One region of the Arthrobacter sp. GW460-12-1-14-TSB2 genome, then DNA from elsewhere that is predicted to be linked to it. Evidence: riboswitches for the same ligand, from Rfam matches in the RefSeq annotation. Region 1 holds a riboswitch; the other holds the start of a gene.

What was found. Region 1 has a riboswitch for cyclic di-AMP ahead of AC07YR_RS08420 (aggregation-promoting factor C-terminal-like domain-containing protein). Riboswitches for the same ligand answer to the same signal wherever they lie in the genome.
Region 2: another riboswitch for cyclic di-AMP. It lies ahead of AC07YR_RS02205 (NlpC/P60 family protein); the one in region 1 lies ahead of AC07YR_RS08420 (aggregation-promoting factor C-terminal-like domain-containing protein).

The regions. Positions count from the first base shown of each region.
Region 1 is NZ_JBWKYC010000004.1:236,267-239,663, reverse strand. It holds gene AC07YR_RS08425 (HAMP domain-containing sensor histidine kinase) at 1-1,398, shown strand, start outside; cyclic di-AMP (ydaO/yuaA leader) riboswitch at 1,546-1,720, shown strand; gene AC07YR_RS08420 (aggregation-promoting factor C-terminal-like domain-containing protein) at 1,720-2,499, shown strand; gene AC07YR_RS08415 (hypothetical protein) at 2,742-3,257, shown strand.
Region 2 is NZ_JBWKYC010000001.1:463,018-466,414, reverse strand. It holds gene AC07YR_RS02210 (polysaccharide deacetylase family protein) at 1-851, opposite strand, end outside; cyclic di-AMP (ydaO/yuaA leader) riboswitch at 1,192-1,384, shown strand; gene AC07YR_RS02205 (NlpC/P60 family protein) at 1,388-2,140, shown strand; gene AC07YR_RS02200 (hypothetical protein) at 2,250-2,855, opposite strand; gene AC07YR_RS02195 (DUF1918 domain-containing protein) at 2,989-3,183, shown strand; gene AC07YR_RS02190 (cupin domain-containing protein) at 3,257-3,397, opposite strand, start outside.

The DNA.
Region 1 (3,397 bases):
AGTTACGCGTCCATGGATTCCTTCCTGACCAAGCAGCTCGATGATCGCCTGAGCCAGGCCTCAAGGCTCTCGAACGAGGCCGGACGGCCACGGCTCGGCAACCCCGCCGGCAGGCCTGATCCGCTGGAGGGCAGGGGCCAAGGTGTGGGGACCTTGATCGCCCGCATCGACAATGGCACTGTCAGCAGCGCCGGGTTCCTCGCGAGCGATGCCACGCCGTCTTCCCTGTCCCCCGAGGATGACCAGATCCTCCTGGCGCTCCAACACGACGCAACGCCGGTTGACCGGACGCTGTCCACCGGCTCCTACCGGCTGGTGGCAGTGGAGGCTCCATACGGGGACGTGATCATCACCGGACTCCCCCTCGATGAAAAACAGAACACCCTCAGCTCCTTGGTGTGGACCATGGTGATCGTGTCGATGGGCGGGCTCGCCCTGATCGGCCTTGCCGGAACTGTGCTGATCCGCCGCACCATGAAACCCCTCGAGCAGCTGTCCGAAGTTGCGACGCAGGTTTCCCAACTGCCTCTCGACGCCGGTGAGGTGGCCCTCGCAGTCCGGGTGCCGTCGTCGAACGCGCATCCTGGAACTGAAGTGGGCAGCGTGGGCTACGCACTCAACCTCATGCTGGACAACGTGTCCCAGGCACTCGAGGCCCGGCAGCAGAGCGAAACGAAGGTGCGCCAGTTCGTTGCCGACGCCTCGCACGAGCTGCGCACGCCGCTCACCGCCATCCGCGGCTACACAGAACTGATGCGGATGACCGAGCACTTTACGCCGGACGGCAAGAAATCCCTCGCCAGGGTACAGAGCCAGTCGGAACGGATGACCACCCTGGTGGAGGATCTCCTGCTGCTGGCCCGGTTGGATGAAGGCCAGCCGCTCAAGATCAGCGACGTGGACCTGACCCAGCTGGTGGTGGAAACCGTCAGCGACGAGAAGGTCATGGCGCCGGACCGTATCTGGCAGCTCGAATTGCCCGACGAGCCCGTTGTGGTCCGCGGCGACGCCAAGCAGCTGCACCAGGTGCTGGCTAACCTGCTTTCCAATGCCCGCAAGCATACGGACCCCGGAACCACCGTGGTCACCGGCGTGATGCGGTCGGCCGACGGCAGTGCCGTGGTGACCGTAACCGACAACGGTGCAGGGATTCCGCCGGAGTTCGTCGGCCGGGTCTTTGCCCGCTTTGCCCGGGCGGACGCCGCCCGCACGAGTCCGGCCCGCTCCGCTTCGGGCGCGGAAGCCACCGGCGCCTCTGCGTCCGAAGGGACCAGCGGCCTGGGCCTTTCGATTGTGCAGTCCATTGTGGAAGCGCACGGCGGAACCGTCGAAGTGAATTCCCGCCCGGGACGCACCGAGTTCGCCCTCCGCCTACCGTGCGAACCACCGGCAGCTTAGCTCCGGCGCATCACTGGCAAGCCAGCCGTTCCGGCGCAAGTCAACGCGCCGTCGTCGTGACCCTCGTTACCTAAATGTGACTTAAGCGCGAGACTCCTGTAGCGTTTTTAGAGTGCGGCAACCGTTATAGCCGCATATCCGGATGGACGCCAAACTCTGCCGCTACCCGGATTTCCTCATGATTAGGCAGAGGCGGGGGACCCAGGTCTCCGGGCATTTTGCATAGCCGCCCTCGGGGTGAAGCCGACACGTGAAGTTCCGTGCGGCCGGATGACCTCATCCGAACCCGACAGCTAACTCCGCCGGCATCGAGAGGCAACCATGACTAAATCCACGCTAGAAGTACGTCCGGAGCGCGCTTCCGACGAGTCCAAGGCGCCTGCCGAACGCTCACGCCACCGCGCCGAACCAGCCACCACCGCGTCGCCAATGTCCCGGATTGCTGCCGGATTGCAGGGCTCAGGCCGGCGGGCCGCAGTAGTAGCCACGGCCTGCGCCGTCCTGATCGGCGTCGGCGCCGCCGGCCAGGCCTCAGAACCTGCAGCCCCGGCAACATCTGCAACGGGCGAAGCCAGCGCCGCTACCGCAAACGCCGAGTCGAAGCTCGCGTTCGAAAAGATCCTGGTCTCCGCCATGCCCGCCCCGGCCTCTGTCAGCCTGACAGCGCAGTCGTCCGACGCGCAACCGGCATCCGAGGAGAAGTCCGCACCGGAAGCACCGGCACCCGCGCCTGCACCTGCACCGGCTGCGGCCCCCGCACCGGCTCCTGCCCCGGCACCGCCTGTAGCCGTCGACGATCCCGCAGCTGCCCAGGCGTATGCCGCATCGCAGCTCGGTACTTACGGCTGGGCGGCTGACCAGATGCAGTGCCTGACCACGCTGTGGACCAAGGAATCGGATTGGAAGACCACTGCCACGAATGCCAGCAGTGGCGCCTACGGCATTGTCCAGTCCCTGCCGGCCGAGAAGATGGCCAGCGCCGGGTCCGACTACCTGACCAACTTCCGCACCCAGATCAATTGGGGCCTGAACTACGTCAAGGAACGGTACGGCTCCCCCTGCGGCGCCCTGAACTTCCACTACGCCAACAACTGGTACTAAGCCGGCGCATCTTCGCCAGGCTTGGTCTGCATGAGCCGGAGGCCCCGAATCCACGTGGTTCGGGGCCTCCGGCTGTCTGACAGCACATTTCTCCCGCTGGTTCGCCCGTGTCCCTACCCTCATTCCTGGAGCCACAAGGTTTTCACAAGGTTGTGGAGTGACTCTGGGTCGCCGCCGCTTTCAATCGTCTTCCAAGCGGCTGCCGGCCCCAGGGCCGTCGTCAAGATGCAGGGAGCACAACAATGAAAAAATGGTTAGTTCCGACGGCCGTCCTGGCCTCAATTTTCGCAGCCGCCGCTCCGGCCGCGGCTGCGCCTTCCGGCCCGCCGCATCCACCGCTTCAAACTGAGTACATCTTTCACTGCGGCCAAGCCGCAGGTGGCTTCGACATCGAAGCCACCGTGACCGGGCGGGTCAAGGACATCGTTATCCCGGGGGACAGAGTCATTTCCGTAGCCCCGAACCTCAACGTGACCCTGACTAACGATGCCGGTGAGACGGTTAGTTATGTCATCACGGGCGCGTCCCACATCCAATTCGTGCCCACCGCCACGGATCCCGACAGCGTCGAATTCAAGTCGACCGGCCGGAACCTCCTTTCATTCGCCGATACGGACCAGGCTGGCGAGGACGTTTCCGGTGTGGTGCTCGTATCGGGCAACTTCAACTTCGCCGTCACCGGGGACTTCCAAACGGAAATCCGGAGGTACTCGGGACCTGGCACGGTCATCGACGTCTGCGCCGTACTGGCCCCCTAACGAACCCAACCGCGGCGGCGGTGCGTCCACCAATGGCGGTGGGCGCACCGCCGCCGTTTCCTTGCACGCTTCCGCACCCGGCAAATCCCACAGCAGCTGCACAGCTTTGGCCTAAATCCTTCATATGCGCCGGTCCCATA
Region 2 (3,397 bases), on a different contig from region 1:
GGAGAGGGCGAGGGAGACGGGGAGGGGGAGGGTGAGGGAGAAGGCGACGGTGAGGGAGAAGGCGATACCGGGGACTGGCCCAATGCCTGTGCGACTGTGCGGACCGACGTCGTACCGTTTGCTGTCCGTGCGGCCAGCCATGTGACGAATTCCTTGAACAGTGCGGGGCTGATCGACAGGGACGGGTCCGTTCCGTTGGCGATCTCGTGGAAGGTCAGCTGCAGCCAGCCGCCGGTTGTCTCCGCGTTGGTGACGGTGGCCTGCAGGTCCGCCAGGCTCCACGTGGCGGCCACCTGGTCCGGTGCCCTGGTGACCATGGGTTCCTGCGGCGGTAGCGTTTCGGCCACAGGGCAGTCGGCGCAGCTGGCAGGAGATCGGATGTCGCCGAGGCCCCGGGAACTGGCGTACCCGCAGCCGCTGACTGCGGACTGGGCCGTGGCATTCACCGCAGCGAAGGGGTAGGCGAAGTTGCGGACGGTGAAGCCCCAGCCTTCGAGGGTCGACTTGCTGTTGCAGGCCTCCGCGCTCGCGGCTGCTGCGCTGAGCGTTGTCATGTCTGGATGGGTTACGCTGTGGCCGGCGATCTCGTTGCCGCCGGCGGCCAGAGTCTGCAGGTTCGCCCGGGTCAGGAACCCGGACTGGTCCACAAAGGACGTGGTGATGAAGAAGGTTCCCACCAGACCGTGGGCTTTGAGCTCCTGCGCGGCGGCCAGCTGGCTGCCGAGGCCGTCGTCGAACGTCAGGCTGACGATGGTCGGCCCCGCGGCCTTCGATGTGCCGGCGACACCCGCCACCGTGCTGACAGCCAGCAACAGCGCTCCCAGGATGGCGACCCAACGCCGGCCGTGCATACCCCCGGCCGTAGGCTCTGGGAGTTCCGCGACATGACGTGGCTGGTTGTGGACAGAACGATTTGACCAACGCATGATTCCTCCAGGCGTGTGAGTCCCCCCGCAAGAACATGCACGTAGACTACGCCTCGCGGCGTCAATGGAAAACACTCGAATTTGACAAACCGCAGATCCAAGTATATGTAGCGTGCCGCTACCTGCTTGTAGCAGCGCGAGCCGGGCCACAGCGGTGCCGGGGGAGGGCCCGACGGCCCCGTTACCTTGATGTGACATCCCAACGGTGGCCCGCGTACGGTGGAACGGTGCCCGTTGTCTCAGATACCGGCACTCCCGGGCGGATTGCCTAACCCTGCCGCGGTCCGGGATCCGATCGAAACCATCCGGCAGGGACGGGGAAACCACTATTGACCGGCAGAGTTCGTGCTGGTCTTCGGGGTGAAGCCGCACGCCATCCGCAACGCGGAAGGGCGCTGCGGCCGGGTGTCTCCCATCCGAATCCGACAGCTAACCTCGCAGGCATCGGGAGAGGTTAATTCATGCTTTCACGCAAACTGCCCGCTCATCATCGGTCAACCGCGCCCGCGGGGCGCTCCAGGTCCACATCGGCCGGGGGCCGGAGCAGGGCCGGCCGGCAGGCTGCGGTCATAGCCGCTGCCTCGGGCCTGGTCCTGTCCAGCGGCATGGCGGCCCAGGCCGCTGAAGCCCCGGCGGAACGTGACTCAGCTCCGGCGTCCGCCCCCGACATCAATGCCCAAGTGGGTGCCCCGCTCAGCGCTGATTCCCATGTCAGGATCAGCTACGAACGTCCGGACGTCAGCACCACCCCCGCCCCCGTGGAGGTATCGGTCGAAGAGCCCGTCCCGGCAGTGGCGGCAGCCGCCGCGGCGGCTCCGGCGCCTGCCGCTCCTGCTGTTTCCGTGCAGGTCCAGGCTGCGGTGCCCGCTCCCGCCCCGGCGCCTGTTGCCGGCGGTGTCAACGCCGCCATGGTTTCTGCCGCCTACGCGCAGCTGGGCATCACCCAGGACTGCACCGCCATGGTGGAAAAGGCCCTTGGCTCAGCCGGCATTCCGGTCGGGGACCTGGGACCCATGCAGTTTATGAACTATGGCTCCGTAGTGGGGGAGCCCCAGCCCGGCGACATGGTGGTGCAGTCCGGCCACGTCGGCATCTACATCGGCGACGGCCAGGTGATCAGCGGCGGAATGAACGGCGTAAACGCCACCGTCACGCACCCGCTGTCCTGGCTGACGGCCACCGGCGGCGTGACCTTCGTCCGCGCCGGAGCCTAGCCTCCCCGCCCTTCTTCAAGCGGGCGTAACGGCCGGCGATCAGCTGCCTTGGGGGCAGCAGGTCGCCGGCCTTCCGCGTATTCGTGGCACAACGGCGCACACGGGTACCTCAGGGCGGCGAGATGGTGAGCTGGGCCGTGATCTCGCCTTCCGCGAATTTGATGCGCAGCAGCGCGTCGCGGGTGTCCGCCGGAAGGGTGAAGCGGACGCCACCCGACTTGCTCGAATCGCCCGCGACCAACTCGTTCAGGCCGGGATCGGGGGAGTAACTGACGCCACCGACGTTCAGCCTGAACGTTGAGTCCCAGAAGTTCAGGTCATACCGGCCGTGGTTGGTGCACCTGAGCGTGAGGGTCAGTGCGATTTTGCCGGACACATCGGGGCGCGCAGTGGCGTTGAGAATTTCATATTCGACGTCGGCGGCCCGGTACGTGCGTTCGGCTGGCAGGGCTACCTTCCACTCCGCGCGGTTACCTGTGCCGGACCCGGGGGCGGACGTCGACGCACCAGCGCCCGGCTGTGCGGCGCCGGTGGAAGCGGCCGGGGAACCCGTACCGGAGGCGCTCGCCGTCGAAGCGGCGGGACGGCCGGCGTCGAACATCCCCAGTTGCCCCATGCCGAGCAGCAGCCCCGTCACAGCGGTGATCACAGCTGCTGCAGCGGTCAGCAGGCCGGGCAGCGTAGCCCACCAGTTGTTGGGTTTTTCCTCCGCCATAGCCGTTCCCCCTGGGTCCCGTGTCAAGGTCAGTTCAGTCGTATCCCGGCCGTACACCCTCGAACTTCCAGTGCGCAACGGCCCTGTTATCCCCGCCCCGAGACTCGTACTCTGGTTCTTGGAGGTGATTGCCATGAAGGCAACCCAGGGAGACCGGATCACTATCCGGGGCAAGACGGTCGGATCGTCGGAGCGGCACGGCCAGATCGTTGAGGTTCACGGCGCTGATGGAGCGCCGCCGTATGTGGTGCGATTCGACGACGGCCATCAAACCACTGTCATCCCCGGCGGGGACTTCGTGATTGACAGGATCCACCCGCAGCAGTGAACCCGCAGTAGTGGCCCCGCAGCCAACCGGGCTGTTGTCCGCCCGGCCGCTTCGGTTGCTTCGGCGCGGCCGGTTACTCGGGGGACTTGGCGAACACCGCGGCGCTGACGAACTCCACCCCGGTGAAGGGTTCGTCGCCTTCGACCCACGCGTCATGGCCTGGCGGGATGCTGTAGGAATCATGAGCGGCGATGTTGATCTGGTTGCCGTCAGA